3 regions of the Enterobacter sp. R4-368 genome follow, and region 1 is predicted to be linked to each of the others. Evidence: predicted binding sites of a transcription regulator. Region 1 holds the regulator's gene; each other region holds the start of a gene.

The links. Region 1 encodes CRP, which controls carbon source genes, mostly activating them, when cyclic AMP is high. Its sites were predicted from a motif close to ATGTGANNNNNNTCACAT; they were not measured.
Positions count from the first base shown of each region.
Region 2: cdd (cytidine deaminase) is a predicted target of CRP. The motif match lies at 1,857-1,874, and genes of this name have one in related genera.
Region 3: H650_RS15950 (YjcB family protein) is a predicted target of CRP. The motif match lies at 1,847-1,864, and genes of this name have one in related genera.

Region 1 is NC_021500.1:2,591,366-2,597,107, forward strand. It holds gene H650_RS12275 (toxic anion resistance protein) at 1-396, opposite strand, end outside; gene H650_RS12280 (hydrolase) at 575-1,594, shown strand; gene H650_RS12285 (YheU family protein) at 1,591-1,809, shown strand; gene H650_RS12290 (phosphoribulokinase) at 1,864-2,733, shown strand; gene H650_RS12295 (OsmC family protein) at 2,776-3,180, opposite strand; gene crp (cAMP-activated global transcriptional regulator CRP) at 3,485-4,117, shown strand; gene H650_RS12305 (YccS/YhfK family putative transporter) at 4,164-5,742, shown strand, end outside.
Region 2 is NC_021500.1:1,221,897-1,227,638, reverse strand. It holds gene H650_RS05710 (hypothetical protein) at 1-65, shown strand, start outside; gene sanA (outer membrane permeability protein SanA) at 70-789, opposite strand; gene cdd (cytidine deaminase) at 911-1,798, opposite strand; gene H650_RS05695 (CidB/LrgB family autolysis modulator) at 1,928-2,623, opposite strand; gene H650_RS05690 (CidA/LrgA family protein) at 2,620-3,018, opposite strand; gene dusC (tRNA dihydrouridine(16) synthase DusC) at 3,239-4,189, shown strand; gene H650_RS05680 (LysR family transcriptional regulator) at 4,630-5,544, opposite strand; gene H650_RS05675 (MBL fold metallo-hydrolase) at 5,618-5,742, shown strand, end outside.
Region 3 is NC_021500.1:3,402,184-3,407,925, reverse strand. It holds gene H650_RS15955 (GGDEF domain-containing protein) at 50-1,453, opposite strand; gene H650_RS15950 (YjcB family protein) at 1,980-2,261, shown strand; gene H650_RS15945 (hypothetical protein) at 2,582-3,709, opposite strand; gene H650_RS15940 (ABC transporter permease) at 3,814-4,635, opposite strand; gene H650_RS15935 (ABC transporter permease) at 4,635-5,465, opposite strand; gene H650_RS15930 (ABC transporter substrate-binding protein) at 5,528-5,742, opposite strand, start outside.

The sequences.
Region 1 (5,742 bases):
CTTCGCCAGCGTCTGATACTCCAGCATGGTGCGCTCAATACGATTAAACAGCGAACCCAGCAGCGGAAGCGAGGCAAGAAAGCCCGGTTTCTGCTCAAAGTGACTGATATCTACCTGTTTGATTTTCATCAGTAAGTCAGTCAGTTGCGCACCGATAACACCCGCGTCTTTTGCGCGAACTTCTTGCATCAGCGAATCAGAGAATTGCGAAATGCTATTCATAGTTTTCGCGCCAAAAGAGAGCGAAAACACCGGGTCGTTAATATTAATCTCGTCGACAATATTTTGGATTTGCGTCTGCTCGGCTGGCGTTAAATCTTTACTACCGGGTAAGTCGTTGATGGTTTGGCCCAAGAACGGTGACGCTGCAAGGTCACGCGAGGTATTGTCTGTCATCTAATACATCCTCAATGATTTAAAAGCAGACGGCAGTAATCCAATGAAAGTAATAGATTTCTTAGAAAGTTATCGGGCCGACTGCAAAGGCATATACGGTACAACAGCAGCAAAGTATTAAACAGCCCATTTATTAACAAGTATAATAATCGTCTATTTACTTACGTTTATTGACAAGATGGCAGATATTACACCTGCAAATTTCCTTGAAAATCAGGGAGACTCGCTTAACTTTCATCCAATGCCAGGTGCGCGTAATCCGCATCTACAAACGATGCTGCCACGCATTTTACGTCGACGCCTCCAGTTTGAACCCTGGTGGCAGCGCCTTGAGCTGCCGGATGGCGACTTTGTAGATTTGGCCTGGAGCGAAGAGCCGAATCAGGCGAAACATAAACCGCGACTGGTGGTTTTCCATGGACTGGAGGGCAGCCTGCACAGCCCATATGCGCATGGACTGGTGCATGCGGCGAAACAGCGCGGCTGGCTTGGCGTGGTAATGCATTTTCGCGGCTGTAGCGGCATCCCGAATCGTCTGAACCGGATTTATCACTCGGGCGAAACCGAAGATGGCACCTGGTTCTTGCACTGGTTACATCAGGAATTCGGACCCGCGCCAACCGCAGCGGTGGGTTATTCGCTCGGCGGGAACATGCTCGGTTGTTTGCTGGCAAAAGCCGATGACGACTTGCCCGTCGATGCAGCGGTAATTGTCTCTGCTCCGTTGGTGCTGGAAGCCTGCAGTTATCATATGGATAAGGGATTTTCCCGTGTTTATCAGCGCTATTTGTTGAATTTGCTGAAAGCGAACGCCGCGCGCAAATTACGCGCTTATCCTGGTTCGCTGCCAACCACCTTGCCGGCGCTGCGTAAGCTGCGCCGTATTCGCGAGTTCGACGATCTGATCACCGCGAAAATCCACGGTTTTGCCGACGCGCTGGATTATTATCGCCGCTGTAGCGCGATGCCGGTTTTGCCGGATATTCGTAAACCGACGCTGATTATCCACGCGAAAGATGACCCGTTTATGGATCACAATGTGATCCCGGATGCCGGACATTTGCCGGCGAATATTGAATACCAACTGACGGAACACGGCGGCCATGTCGGGTTTGTTGGCGGAACCTTGCGCCACCCGGAAATGTGGCTGGAAAAGCGTATTCCGGATTGGTTATCCGCTTACCTGGAAAGACGATGATTATTCCCTGGCAAGAGATTGATGCGCAGACGCTGGACAATCTGATTGAGAGCTTTGTCTTGCGCGAAGGCACTGATTATGGTGAACATGAGCGTTCACTTGAGCAAAAGGTCGCCGACGTTAAACGGCAGCTGCAACGCGGCGAAGCCGTACTGGTGTGGTCGGAACTGCACGAGACGGTCAATATCATGCCGCGCGGGCAGTTCCACGACTGAACAGGTACATGGCGGCTGGCTATACTGAAATAATCGTTTATTCAGGGAGTTGCTATGTCCGCCAAACATCCGGTTATCGCCGTTACAGGCTCCAGCGGCGCGGGAACCACCACCACCAGCCTCGCCTTTCGTAAGATCTTCGCCCAGCTCAATATGCACGCGGCAGAAGTGGAAGGGGACAGCTTCCATCGCTATACCCGCCCGGAAATGGATATGGCTATCCGTAAGGCCCGCGATCTTGGGCGGCATATCAGCTATTTTGGCCCGGAAGCCAATGATTTTGGCCTGCTGGAACAGACGTTTATCGAATATGGCCAAACCGGCAAAGGCCAGGCGCGCAAATACCTGCATACCTACGATGAAGCCGTTCCCTGGAACCAGGTACCGGGCACGTTTACGCCGTGGCAACCGCTGCCGGAACCGACCGATGTGCTGTTTTATGAAGGTCTGCACGGCGGCGTGGTGACGCCGCAAAACGATGTCGCGCGTCATGTGGATTTGCTGGTGGGCGTGGTGCCGATCGTCAACCTAGAATGGATTCAAAAACTTGTCCGCGATACCAGCGAGCGCGGGCATTCGCGGGAAGCGGTAATGGATTCTGTCGTGCGTTCGATGGAAGATTACATCAATTTTATTACGCCGCAGTTTTCCCGTACGCACATTAACTTCCAGCGCGTGCCAACGGTGGATACGTCCAATCCGTTTGCCGCGAAAGGCATTCCCTCACTGGACGAGAGTTTTGTGGTGATCCATTTCCGCAATCTGGAAGGGATTGATTACCCGTGGTTGCTGGCAATGCTGCAAGGCTCGTTTATCTCGCATATGGATACGCTGGTGGTGCCTGGCGGAAAAATGGGGCTGGCGATGGAGTTGATTATGACGCCGCTGGTACAACGGCTGATGGAAGGTAAAAAGATCAAATAATGCAGAAAGCCCGGTGATGTGCTGCTTACCGGGCTTTTCGCATCAGGCTTCGATAACTTCGTAAGAGTGGGTGATGTTCACCGCTTTTTCGAGCATCAAGGCCACGGAGCAATACTTCTCCGCGGATAAATCCACCGCGCGGGAAACCGCAGCATCCTTCAGATCTTTACCGGTGACGATAAAGTGCAAATTGATGTGGGTAAACAGGCGCGGCGCTTCTTCACGGCGCTCTGAGGTCAGCTTCACTTCGCAGTCAGTCACGTCATGACGCCCTTTTTGTAAAATAGAAACCACATCAATGGCGCTGCATCCGCCCGCCGCCATCAGCACCATTTCCATCGGGCTTGGCGCTTTGTCGCCGGAGTTGCCGTCCATCAGGATTTGGTGGCCCGATGCGGACTCACCGATGAACGTTAACCCTTCAACCCATTTCACACGTGCCTGCATTTTCTTCACTCCGGAGTGGCAATTTTCTTTACAGATTACGCGTACATAACAAAACTCGCAACGGAAGGCGACCTGCGTCATGCTGAAGCGAGACACCAGGAGACAGGCGGTAAAAGCTATGCTAAAACACTCTGGATGCTACAGAGATAAATGGATGTTACGCATGTATGCATGACATCATACTTTAGAGACCGCAGATGACGCTGACGGTCCACTTCCCTGGATGCGGGAAGCTTAGATTGCAACCCCAGACGTAGGGGCTCATCCTGTGTCTGAGACAGCTTATAACAGAGGATAATCGCGCATGGTGCTTGGCAAACCACAAACAGACCCGACGCTTGAATGGTTCTTGTCTCATTGCCACATTCATAAGTACCCGTCGAAGAGCACGCTGATTCACCAGGGTGAAAAAGCGGAAACGCTGTACTACATCGTTAAAGGCTCAGTGGCAGTGCTGATCAAGGACGAAGAGGGTAAAGAGATGATCCTCTCCTACCTGAACCAGGGAGATTTTATCGGTGAACTGGGCCTGTTCGAAGAGGGTCAGGAGCGCAGTGCATGGGTACGCGCTAAAACTGCTTGTGAAGTGGCTGAAATCTCGTACAAAAAATTCCGTCAGTTAATCCAGGTTAACCCGGATATCCTGATGCGTCTTTCCTCGCAAATGGCGCGTCGCCTGCAGGTCACTTCAGAAAAAGTGGGTAACCTCGCCTTCCTGGATGTAACCGGCCGTATCGCGCAAACGCTGTTAAACCTGGCGAAACAGCCAGATGCAATGACCCATCCGGACGGCATGCAAATTAAAATTACTCGCCAGGAAATTGGTCAGATCGTCGGTTGCTCCCGTGAAACTGTGGGCCGCATTCTCAAAATGCTCGAAGATCAGAACCTGATCTCCGCCCACGGTAAAACCATCGTCGTATACGGAACGCGTTAATCTGTAAAACGGCGCAGCTTACGCGCTGCGTCGTTTTTCTTCCCTCATGTGGCGCAGGCTGATTTATCACCCCGAAATCAACTACGCACTGCGACAAACGCTGGTGTTATGTTTACCTGTGGCCATTGGTCTGGTTACTGGTCATCTGCAACAAGGTCTGCTGTTTTCCCTCGTTCCCGCCTGCTGCAACATTGCCGGGCTTGATACGCCACATAAACGTTTTTTCAAACGCCTGATCATTGGCGGAACGCTGTTTGCAGGCAGCAGCCTGGCGGTGCAGCTATTGCTGGCGAGAGATCTTCCATTGCCGCTGATCCTCACCGGGCTGACGCTGGTTTTAGGCGTAACCGCCGAAATCAGTGCACTGCACGGTCGCCTGCTCCCGGCTTCGCTCATTGCCGCCATCTTTACGCTCAGCCTCGCCGGTAACATGCCGGTATGGGAGCCGATACTTATCTATGCGCTGGGCACGCTGTGGTACGGATTGTTCAACTGGTTCTGGTTCTGGATGTGGCGCGAGCAACCGCTGCGCGAATCGCTCAGCCTGCTCTACCGGCAACTGGCAGACTACTGCGAGGCGAAATACAGCCTGCTGACGCAACACGCCGACCCAGAAAAAGCGCTGCCGCCGTTGCTCGCCCGCCAGCAAAAAGCGGTGGATATGATAAGCCAGTGCTATCAACAACTGCATATGCTGGCTGCCAATAAACACAACGATTACAAAAGGCTACTGCGGGTTTTCCAGGTAGGGATTGATTTGCAAGAGCACATTTCGGTGAGTTTGCACCAGCCGGAAGAAGTGCAAAAACTGGTGGAACAAACCCACGCCGAACAGGTGATCCGCTGGAACGCGCAAACCGTCGCCGCTCGCCTGCGCGTGCTGGCAGACGACATTCTCTATCACCGCTATCCCACGCGCTTCAACATGGATAAGCAGATTGGCGCGCTGGAAAAAATCGCCCGCCAGCACCCGGATAACCCGGTCGGGCAGTTCTGCGCCTGGCATTTTAGCCGTATCGCGCGCGTCTTGCGCACTCAGCGCCCTCTCTATGCCCGCGATCTGATGGCGGAAAAGCAGCGTCGCTTGCCCCTTTTCCCGGCGCTAAAAAGCTATTTATCACTGAAATCTGCGGCGCTGCGTAATGCCGCGCGAATCAGCGTCATGCTCAGTATCGCCAGCCTGATGGGCAGCGCCCTGCATTTACCAAAACCCTACTGGATCATGATGACGGTGATGTTTGTCACGCAAAACGGCTATGGCGCAACGCGCGTTCGCATTGTCCACCGGGCGGCGGGCACCATTGCGGGACTGGTGATTGCCGGGGCGACGCTGCACTTTCATGTTCCACTCGGTTTTACGCTGGCCGCGATGCTGATGATTACGCTGGTCAGTTATCTCATTATTCGGAAAAACTACGGCTGGGCGATGGTGGGTTTTACCATTACCGCCGTCTACACCTTGCAACTGCTGACGCTAAATGGTGAGGAGTTTATTGTCGCCCGCCTTATCGACACGTTGATTGGTTGCCTGATCGCTTTCGGCGGCATGGTCTGGCTGTGGCCGCAGTGGCAAAGTGGCTTGCTGCGCCAGAATGCGCACGATGCGCTGGAAACAGATCAGGAAG
Region 2 (5,742 bases), 1.4 Mb from region 1:
TTGAGCGTGGTTTTACGCTTGTCCGTCCAGTAAAAACCAACAGCCGCAACGCATCCATTAACTGATGCTTCAGTTTTTTCCTTTCTTTTGCATATCGATAAGCTGCTCGGCGGTGACGGCCGGGTAGCCTTGCGCATCGTCCGGCACTTCCTGCATTGACGGAATCGGCACCAGCGGGCCGAGGAAGCGCGGCTCTCGCTTGAACATGTAAAGATCGGCAATTGTGCCCAACCGCGCACCAAACTCGCGTACGCGTACGCTCCACATATCTTTCGGCGACGGCACGGCGTAACACTGCGCCTGGATGCCCATATGCCGGGCGATAAATAACGCGCGTTCGCAGTGGAAACGCTGGGTAATGATGATGAAATCGTTCGTGTCGAAGACTTTGCGGGTGCGCACAATCGAATCCAGCGTGCGGAAACCGGCGTAATCGAGCACGATGTCGGCAGGATCGACACCGGCGGCAATCAAATCCTTACGCATGGTCATCGGTTCGTTGTAGCTTTGCAGCGCGTTATCGCCGCTCAGCAACAGGTAGTTAACCTTGCCGCTGTTATATGCATTAAGCGCGCCCTGAATCCGGTAGCGGTAATATTGATTGATAACGCCAGTGCGGTAGTACTTCGCGGTGCCGAGGACAACGCCGACCTGGCGCCAGGGGAGATCCTGCAGGTCGTCGTATATATAGGGGGCGGTTTTCCAGCTCATCCAGCGGTCTAAGCCAAGCGCAGTTAACAGCAGTAAGCCGATAAGGACTAACAGGCTGTAAGTAAAACGCTTTAACATGCAGCAGACTCGAACAGGATTAGAATGTCCCTCAGGCTACTTTACCCGTACGGCAAGCGCAAGAAACGGTAGTTCAATTGCGGGGTTTTTCATCACTGCGGGCACGAACCCGCAGCGAGGATCATTTACTCAGCAAAACGCGTTCGACCTTCTCACATCCCAGCGCGCGCAACGTGGCGGCGGTGGCATCCCATTGGGTGAGCGGTGCATCGGCGCGTTCCGCCAGTACGGCGCGTTGAATATCCGCGTAATCAAAACCGCTGAGGCTAAGCAGATTCAGCGCACCCTGCAATGGCGGCAGCGTTGGGTTGAAGGCGGCGTTTTCCGCGTAGCTACCGCTGAAGATGCGCCCGTCGCGACAAAGAATTGCCACGCCTGACGGCGAAGTCGTGTAGGGCGAGTGGCTTTTATTGGCCGCGTGAATAGCTGCCTGCGCGACGTCATCTCCGCGCAGTGAAAAACCGTGATCCTGTTGATCCATTAACAACGTTTTGATGTCGAGATCTTTTGGACCAAACGCGTCCGGCAGGTAATCGCCCAGCGTATGCGGCGCGCGACCCGGCAGGTTAATGCGCAGATTCAGACCGCTGTTCAGTTCATTCATAAACTGGCGGCAGTGGCCGCACGGCGTGTAGTTGACGGTGATGGAAGAGAGCGCTTTTTCACCGCGCAGCCAGGCGTGGCTGATAGCGCTCTGCTCGGCATGCACGGTTTGCTGCATTGTCGCGCCAGAAAACTCCATATTGGCACCGAAGTACCATGTTCCGCTGACGCCACGCGCAATCGCGCCCACGTTAAAGTGGGAAAGGTCGGTGCGGGCGCAGGCGGCGGCGAGCGGCAGCAACGCAAACGCCAGCGCGTCCTCGTCCAGCCCCGTCGCGCTTTGCAATGTTGCCACCTGCTCTGCGCTCAGCATGGCGGGGAAGTGCTCATCCGCCAGCAGAGGAGCCAGTGCGGTCTGTAAATTCTCCGCAAGCCCGGAAAAAGCAGTGTGAAAACGTGAATGCATAGCGGTGCCTCATAGCAGTGTATTGGAATCGTAGTTTACGGGGCTGCCTGGCCTCTATGTGTGATTCACTTCACACTGTATGTGCAACTTATGAAACTCAAACGAAAAATGCGCGACGTATCGCAAATTTTAGCCCAGCAGCGCGAGGATAACCGGGAACAGAAACGGGGCGACCAGCGAAGTGATAATCCCGCAAATCACCAGCGCCAGCGAACTGAAAGCCCCTTCCTGATAATCCAGCTCGGCGCAGCGCGCGGTGCCCAGCGCATGCGAGGCGGTGCCCATTGCCAGCCCGCGTGCCGATTTCGTGGTGATACGCATCAGGTTCAGCAAGGTATGGCCGAACACCGCGCCCAATACGCCAACAAAGATCACGCAGACCGCACTGATTGCCGGGATACCGCCAATGCTGCCGCCAACCGCCATCGCGATCGGTGTGGTGACGGATTTGGGTAATATCGACGCCGCAATTTCTGGTGTCGCGCCCATCAGCAGCGCCACAGCGGTACCGGAAAACATCGCCACCATGCTGCCGATAAAGCAGATAGTAATGATCGATTTCCAGCGGGCGCGAATCTGATGTAACTGCTCATAGAGCGGAAACGCCAGCGCAACAACAGCGGGTTGCAGCAGATCGTTAAGAATTTTACTGCCCTGGAAGTAGTGGTCATACGGAATGCCCGTTACCAGCAGGATCGGGATAATCACCACCATCGCCACCAGCAGCGGGTTGAGCAGCGGTAGCTTGAAACGCGTGGCGAGTTTACGCGCGGCGAAAAACACCGCCAGTGTCAGCGGTAACGACCACCAGATATACGCCATCATTCTTTCTGCCCTTTTTGTCCTGCCACCTTACGCTCGCCGTGCACCAGATGGGTGCTCCAGCTCACCACCAAAAAGACGATAATTGTGCTCACCGCACAGGAAACAACAATCGGGCCGAACTGCGCGCGCAACAGGTCGTAATATTGCATTACGCCAACACCGATGGGCACGAACAGCAGCGCCATGTAACGGATCAAAATAAAGCAGCCGGGATTTACCCATTTGGCGGGCAGAATTTGCAGCGCCAGCAGCACGAACATAATCAGCATGCCGATAATGCTGCCCGGAATAGCAATAGGCAGCAGCGATGAAACAAAAATGCCTGCGTAGAGACAAGCGTAAATAAGCACAAACGCACGAAGGTACTGCCAGAAAATATTCAGTGAGTTACTCATGGTGAAAGCCCTTGTCGAAACGCATTCATCATACAATTAAAGCGAAAAACGTGCTACTGATCACATCATGAATTGTGAGCATACCAAACATTCCATTCAGGAACGTTATGCATTCCCACAAGATTTACCGCGCGATATAGCCAAAAGTGTAGTGAAGAAAGGCACTTTCCACGCCTGAACAGAGACGCTACTATGGCGCCTCTTTTTTATGGGGCGAGATATGCGTGTATTACTGGCGCCGATGGAAGGCGTGCTCGATTCGCTGGTGCGCGAGCTGCTGACCGAGGTTAACGATTATGATTTATGCATCACCGAATTCTTGCGCGTGGTGGATCAACGCCTGCCGGTAAAATCCTTCTATAAAATCTGCCCGGAACTGCATCGTCAAAGCCGTACGCCTTCCGGTACGCTGGTGCGTATTCAACTCTTAGGACAATACCCGCAGTGGCTGGCGGAAAATGCGGCGCGCGCGGTTGAACTGGGCTCCTGGGGCGTCGATCTCAACTGTGGTTGCCCGTCGAAGCTGGTCAACGGCAGCGGTGGTGGCGCGACGTTGCTCAAAGATCCTGAGCTTATTTACCGTGGCGCAAAAGCGATGCGTGAAGCGGTGCCGTCGCACCTGCCGGTGACGGTAAAAGTGCGTCTTGGCTGGGACAGCCCCGCACGCGCGTTTGAAATTGCCGATGCGGTACAGCAGGCCGGCGCCAGCGAACTGGTGGTACACGGGCGCACCAAAGAAGATGGCTACAAAGCGGAGTGCATTAACTGGCACGCCATCGGCGAGATCCGCAAGCGGTTAACCATTCCGGTGATTGCCAATGGCGAGATCTGGGACTGGCAAAGTGCGCAGGATTGTATGGCCGCCACCGGCTGCGATGCGGTGATGATTGGTCGTGGCGCACTGAATGTGCCGAATCTGAGCCGGGTGGTGAAGTACAACGAGCCGCGTATGCCGTGGCCGGAGGTTGTAGCGCTACTGGCGAAATATTCGCGGCTGGAAAAGCAGGGCGATACCGGTTTGTATCACGTTGCGCGCATCAAACAGTGGCTCGGCTATTTACGCAAAGAATATTCTGAGGCCAGCGAGTTGTTTACCGAGATCCGCGCCTATAAACATTCCGCCGATATCGCACAAGCGATCGCCCGCCAGCGCAGCCGCGTTGGCGTCTGACACGCGCCGGTGAACCTTTCGCAGGCTGTCTCGTTATGCGCTCGAATAAAGCTGGGTTGAAGTGCGGGTGTGGGTTGTTACTGTGCAAGCAGGCGAAACCTGATCATCTGGCAACTGCCGGAGGTCAGGTTTTTTTGTTTCCGGGGTCTGAATGAATAGCGCCAAAACAGTAAACAACGTTGTTGTAGTGGTGCCGGGTGGCGGCCGCGCGCACAAGTGGTGATGAGTTACACCCGGTGAAAGCCGATTGATCTGGAAAGCGCCGCCAAAGCGGAGATCGCCAGACGTTGCAGTTTTATTGATGTCGAACGTGAGATAACGGCAGCGGCTCCGGTATGCAGCAGTAAGAACTATTTCTGCTGGTATCGCGCTGTCATCGCCAGTAACGGCGAGAGCCTGAAATAACCCGCACTCCGCCCGCGCAAACCGGGCAGAACGCGTCAGTTAAGGCGCTTAGCAATAAACTCTTTCAGCCACATTACCGCCGGATCGCTGCTGTGGCGCTGATGCCACAGCATCGCCAGCTCAATTGGCTGCACATCGAGCGGCAGCGGGCTGCTCGCAAATCCTCGTCTGCGCTGCCACTCCTGCGCCAGGCCTGCCGGTACGGTCGCCAGGGCTGGCATGGTCTCCAGTAATCCCGGCAGGGCGGCGAAGTGCGGCGTGGTGTAGTGGATGCGGCGCTGATGGCCGGTTTTGGCCAGTAGCGTGTCGAAGTGGCTGCTGGTGGCTTCCCGGTAGCTGACCATTAAATGCGGCTGTGCGGCAAAAGTATCGATATCCAGCGGTGCGCTCAACGTCAGCTGCTGCGGGTGCCAGAGCGTGATAAACGGCATGGTGGTCAGCACTTCGCGCTCCAGCCAGCGCGGCCCGGCCTCGGCGACGCTTATTGCCATATCCATTTCGCCGCCTTCCAGCCGACCGGCATCGCTGAATGGATCGCTGGCCACCACATTCAGACGCATGCCGGGCGCGGCCTGTTGCAGCGCCGGGATCAGCTTTGGCATCAGCCACATTTCCACCCAGTCCGCCATGCCAAGCGTCAGCGTGACGCTGGCAGTCTGCGGATCAAAGGCCGTTTGCTGAAACAGGGCACTCTGCAATTGTTCCAGCAGCGGTAGCAGTTCCGTATGCAGTTCGATGGCGCGGGCCGTCGGCTGCATTTTATGGCCGCTACGGATAAACAGCGGGTCGTCAAACAGCGCGCGCAGGCGTGACAGCACGCCGCTCACCGCCGGTTGACCCAGATGCAGCTTATCCGCCGCGGCGGAAACGCTCTGTTCGCGAAACAGCACGGCAAAGGCGATCAGCAAGTTAAGATCGATTTTGCGAAAATCATTCTCTTTGATAGTCATTATTGCTCCAATCAATTGGAGTGATAGTAGCCGTTGCCGGATACTGGCGCAATGAAAACGACTGGAGAAGAGTATGAAACATTATCCACTTCTGTTGGCGCTGGTGACGGCAGGTTTGAGTTTTGGCGCTATTGCCGCCACACCGCTTTCAACGCACCAGCCGCAAGCGCCGGGCTTTTACCGTATGGCAATGGGCGA
Region 3 (5,742 bases), 810 kb from region 1:
GCGTATTTTTTCATCTGTCGTTGCGAAGTCTTCATAATTTCTTCTTTATTTATAAAAAAGCGCCAACCACCACGGTTTGACTGCGGCCTGCGCGTTTCGCATCGTACAGGGCGTTATCCGCAAGCGTAAGTAAAACTGAAGTATCGGACTCTTCACCGGTGACGAATACTAAACCAGCGCTAAAGGATAAGGCTATCTTTTCACCATTGCTAAACAATGGATTTCGCGCCAGTGACGCGCGGATTTTTTGGCTAAAACGCAGCGCCATTTTACTGTGGGTATGCGGCATTAAAATCAGAAATTCCTCACCGCCTAAACGACCAAAAATATATGACGGATCGCAATGTTCACGGATCTGATCGCAAAAATGAATCAGTGCGGCGTCGCCTGTTAAATGCCCCCAGCGATCATTGATATTTTTAAAATAATCAAGATCCAGCATCAGCATGCTGAAGTGGCTGCGCGGCTCGTCCGGGCGACAGGCCACCAGCGCCTCTTTTAACTTCCGCAACATAGAAAAACGATTATAACAGCCGGTCAGATCGTCAATGGTGGCTTTCATTTCCAGCTGCCGCTCCGCCTTTTTACGCTCGGTAATATCGAGCCCAATACTCAGCACAGAGTGATCCGGCAGTTGAATATTTGACCAGAGTACCGTCAGCACCTGGCCATCACGTCGTACCGGGTGCCATTCATGCATGTCGACGGCCGGCGATGTATTAACCGAAGCGCGAACTTTTTGCCGTACCTCGGGATCGGGGAAAAATAACGCTAATGGATCGGCCTGCTGATTGAGCTCATTCATGCTCCAGCCAAATACGCGTTCGCACTCACCATTCCATAATATGCAGCGATTGCTTTTATCAAACGAGTTCATTAAAACCGGAGCGCGTTCAAATAACGCTTTATATTGCGTCACAATACGCTGCATCTCTTTCGCCGTGCGTTCCCGGGCGACAATTTCAGCAAGATAATTTTTTAGTTTTTCGACCAAAACAATAACGACATTTTTCACGATGGATAAAGAGTGCAAGGACTGCGAAAATGCCAAAAAGAAATAACCTTCGACTCCTGACTCTTTATAATTTAACTTACACAAAATACCGCTACGTAATTTTCTGGCCGCTATTTCATGATGCGGAAATAATAAATCACCGGCATGTCGCCGCCAGCAAATGACTCGCCAGGCGCGCTGATGTCGTTGCAGTTGAGACTGCTCAAGAAAGATTTGTACATCCTGCAACGTGCAGCCCGGCGACCCTGAACTGACGAGCTGCCACGCGTCGTCCTGCCGGATAACCACCCACGCAAGCGTGGATCCAAGTGCTGCATTGATCGCGCGTAATATCTCTTCCATTGAGCGTTGCGCAGTGAGCCAGGGCATCAGCCTGGCCAGAACCGACAACGCCGCATCAGCGTCCCCAGGCGGCACGGCGGAATTTTCTATTTTCATATTTTTTCATTCGCAGGTTATAAGACGCGAAACCAGCTTAAAATGATGTCATCAGGAAAAAAGAAGAGGCGGTCATCAATTCAGTTAGCGCAACTGCGCGCACAAATATCTTCCTCACGCATACAGGACGTGATGAAAAAGAATATATCGATAAAGATCAAAACCCTGAATCATCATTCACAGGCTAATAAGATTATCCTCAAAAGCATAATATATGCGACACAACCTGTAAACGTTGTGGCAATTAGGATGCTAAATATCACTCAAATGTATTAGATAAAAAAAACATTCATTCCCGTGCACACATAAATACATTGGCGATATATTTTCGGATAAAACACAACCAACACGATGCAAAAAGCACGCTTTTTGTACTGGCGAATAAATCAACAAATGTGATATAGTTCACACATTCCTGAAACGGGGAACGCCGTTTCAATTCGTTGTGTTATTCGCGGATCTTCAGCATTGCCACTCGCGCAACGTGCTTGTCCGCCCGGTATTCGGTCTTTCTGAGGATGGTTTGATGGCTACCTTTACCGCCAGCGTCGTGCTTCTCCGCTGGCAGTTACTGAGTGCAGTGTTGATGTTTATGGCCAGTACGCTGAACATTCGCTTCCGTCGTGCTGATTATATTGGCCTGGCAGTGATCAGCAGCGGCATGGGCTTAGCGGCGGCATGCTGGTTCGCTACCGGTTTGTTGGGCATTACGGCGATAGATCTCTCCACGAGCTGGCACAACCTGCTCGTCGTGATGGAAGAGATCGCGCAAAAAGCGCCACCCGAGTGGCCGATGATCGTAACGTGATTGCTTAAAGCGCCTGCGGGCGCTTTTTTATTTCCTCTGGGGGGTCATTTTTCTACGCGACGCCCTTTCGCATAAATATAAACATCGGATCTGCGCCAGCGGCCGATCTTTACTGGCATTGGCATAATCGCTCACCGGTGCGTAAATCGGTACACATCTATTTGATTTAATAGAGGGATCGGGCGGATAAGCCGTCTTATTGCCAGCCAGGGGTGGTAAAAGGGAATGCACACTCGCCGAAGCAGGACGTAAAAATACAGATGCCCACCAGGACTCAACTTCGCGGGCATCTGCGCTTTCACTTCAGCACAACGATTGTTTTATTCAAGAATACGGGTTTCCCACGGTCGCCAGAGCGGGTGGAATTTCTGCGGTTGGTAATGCGTCGTTTCGCGCTTGCCAAAATAGAACAGCGCGTCCATCTCATTTTTTATCACGACCATATTTGAACCGTCCGCATGCCCGCCAACGGTGACCGAACCGTGATAACCTTTTACCGGCACGCCGGTGTAATTCGCCAGTTTTTGTGCGAAGGAATCAATGCCGCCTTCCGCCCCGTGACAACTTAAGCAACGGATGTTTTTAAACCTCACATCGCCCGCCAGTTCCAGTGTATCCAGCGCCACATCAAACGGCCCTTTGATACCACCAGCGACCTGCAGGCCGGTCGTGCTGTCACCGTTTGGTGTAAAAATGCCATGACCAATGATATTCAGCCGCGGCTCGCCCTTGTAGCTGTCGGTGAAAAACATATACATATTCGGATCATTTAAGGGGCCATCGCGACGCACGATATTGATTTCACCGGATAATGTCACCCTCCCCATCTCTTTCTCACCCACATCCGCGCCAACTTTAGCAATATCAGCGAATTGTTTGATGTTGAGTTTTGACGACGCCATGGCCTCGGAAAAATTTTTTCCTCCCGCTTGCGGTAATGAAACATGTAATACGTCCGGGCCAGAGGCGTCAGGTATGGCGTGGCTTAACGGCTTACTGGCGGAAACGTTCGCTTCCGTAGCTGGATTTAATGGCCTTGCCACCGCCATTTTCGACTCCGCAATAGCGACGTTGATTTCACCGTGCGGGCCTTTAGCAGTGCCAGAAGGTCGTTCAGCAAGCCGCGCCGCGCCGGCACCGGGAAGCGCTCGCACTCCGCCCGGGAATTCCGGCAGCGGCCCGCCCAATACCGCGCCCAGGAACATCTCCTGCAAGCTTTCGCCCAGCGTGGGCAACGGTATCTTGCCTTCATCTTTGGGGACATGGGAAATATCGGCCTGTTTGTCACCGGTTCGCCACGCATAATGCCGCTGCTGAAACGCCTGAAAAGACTCCTTTGCGGGCGTATAGGCAGGCTCCAGCTGAACCGCTCTGAGTGTTTTGTCTTCGTAAGGGGAAATATCATAAGGTTTAAATACATCAATCGCTGCCGGGCCTTTGATATCCATACTTTCTCCTCCGACTGTTGCCGTCTTGTTTTGGCTGGTAGCGTCGCGCCACAGCTACCTATTAAGTGGCCCGGCACACGCCTTTTTGTGACGTCGTCAGATAATTATTTCCCCAGTTTCGACAGCATCTCCGGGCGCATAAATTTATGGATAACCAGCATAAACAGCACCGATGGCACCAGCAGGATCAGCGCGGTAATGGATGACACCTGGTAGTTGCCCGACATACTGGCGGTATAGAGCAAAATGGGCAGCGTGGTGATATCCGGTGCGCCAACAAAAAAGGTGGCGGTAAACTCATCCAGCGATTCCAGGAAGACAAAAATGCTGGCGGCAATCAGCCCGGGCGCGGCCTGCGGCAAAATAATATGGAAGAAGGTGTATACCGGCCCGGCACCCAGGTTGCGCGAGGCGCGCGCCAGCAGCGGATCGAGTGAAGAGAACGCCGCCACGCTTATCCAGATCGAATACATCAAGCCGTGCACGCTGTGCACCAGCACCACGCCCGCCACCGTACCGTTCAGTCCCCACTGATAAAACAGCCGCGCCACGTTCATATACACCGTCAGGTTAGGAAACGCCTGCGGGATGAGAAACAGCAGCATAAAGAAGGCGCGACACGGCATGGTTCGGTGCGACAATGCGTAACCCGCCGGAACAGAAATCAGCAGGCAAACCAGCACCGACAGCACGGCGATCAGCACGCTAATGGAGAGCGATCCCGAGACATCGCTGTAAGGGCTAAACACCTGGCTCCAGTATTTCAATCCCCACTGGCTCGGCAAGGTGTGCGGGAAAAACCAGCTTTCCGCCACCGTCCAGATAAGCAGATTCAGCAGCGGGCCAAACAGCGCCAGTACCAGAAAAGTGAGCAACAGAGTTTGCAGCAGAAAACTGCCGCGGAGTTTTTGTCGAAACGTGGTCATTACAGCGCTCCTTTCGCATGCAGGCTGTGGCGTAAATAGAACCAGGAGAGCGCCGCGCAAATCAGATAGGAGATCACGCCCATTGCATTCGCCACCGGGTAATCGCCGTACGAGTTAACGCGAAACGCCATATCGACGGTCATCATGGTTGGCGTGCCGGTGCCAATCATCAGCGGCACGGAAAGCACCGACATCATCGTCACCGTGGAGAGCACCATCGCCACGCCAATCGTCGGCAGCACCTGCGGCAAAATGATGTCAAAGAGGATGCGTAAACGCGACGCGCCGAGGTTTTTCGCCGCCAGAATATGCGACGGCTCCACCGCCGACATCGCGCCGCAAATCAGTAACGTCGAGAACGCCATCTGCTTCCAGACAAAGGTAATAATGATCCCGCTCCAGCCCAGCAGCGAGGTGGTGTCCATTGGCGTTAACAGCCCGCTCGCCACCAGCACATTGTTCATCAGCCCGTTTTTGGCGAGGAAGGTGCGCATCATCTGCGCGGTAACAATAAAGGGAATAAACAGCGGCAGGCGGTACAAAAATGCCAGCGCTTTCACGATGCCGCGAAACGGCGACAGCACGATAATGGCGGAAATTGTTATCGACAGTAGCGCCAGAATCACCAGGGAAACCAGCACGATAAGTACGGTAAAGAGAATATCGTTCGAGTAAAGCGCAAAAACTTTATCAAAGTGCGCCAGCGTGAAAGGCTGCGTATCGCTGGTAAACGCGGAAATCAGCGAAAAACCCAGCGGCCAGAGGAAAAAGACGGCGATCAGCAGCGTGGCCGGGCCTACCAGTAAGCAGTATTTAAAGGCGTGTCGCATGGTGAACCTGAATAATCACAGCAAAAAAATGCCCGGGCGAAATGCCCAGGCATATCCGTCAGTCAGTTAGAAACCTGGCTCTCGTAGCCCTCTTTGATATCGTCAAAGTACGGCGTGATCGGGAAACTTTTGCCGTATTTCGCTAAATCATCCGGCGAGATTTCCGCAAACAGTTTCTGCCAGGTAGCTGCATCCAGTTTCTCTTTCACGTATTTCGCGTCAATTCCTGGATACCAGTTGAACTGCTTCACAATGCCCTGCGCCTGCACGTCCGGGC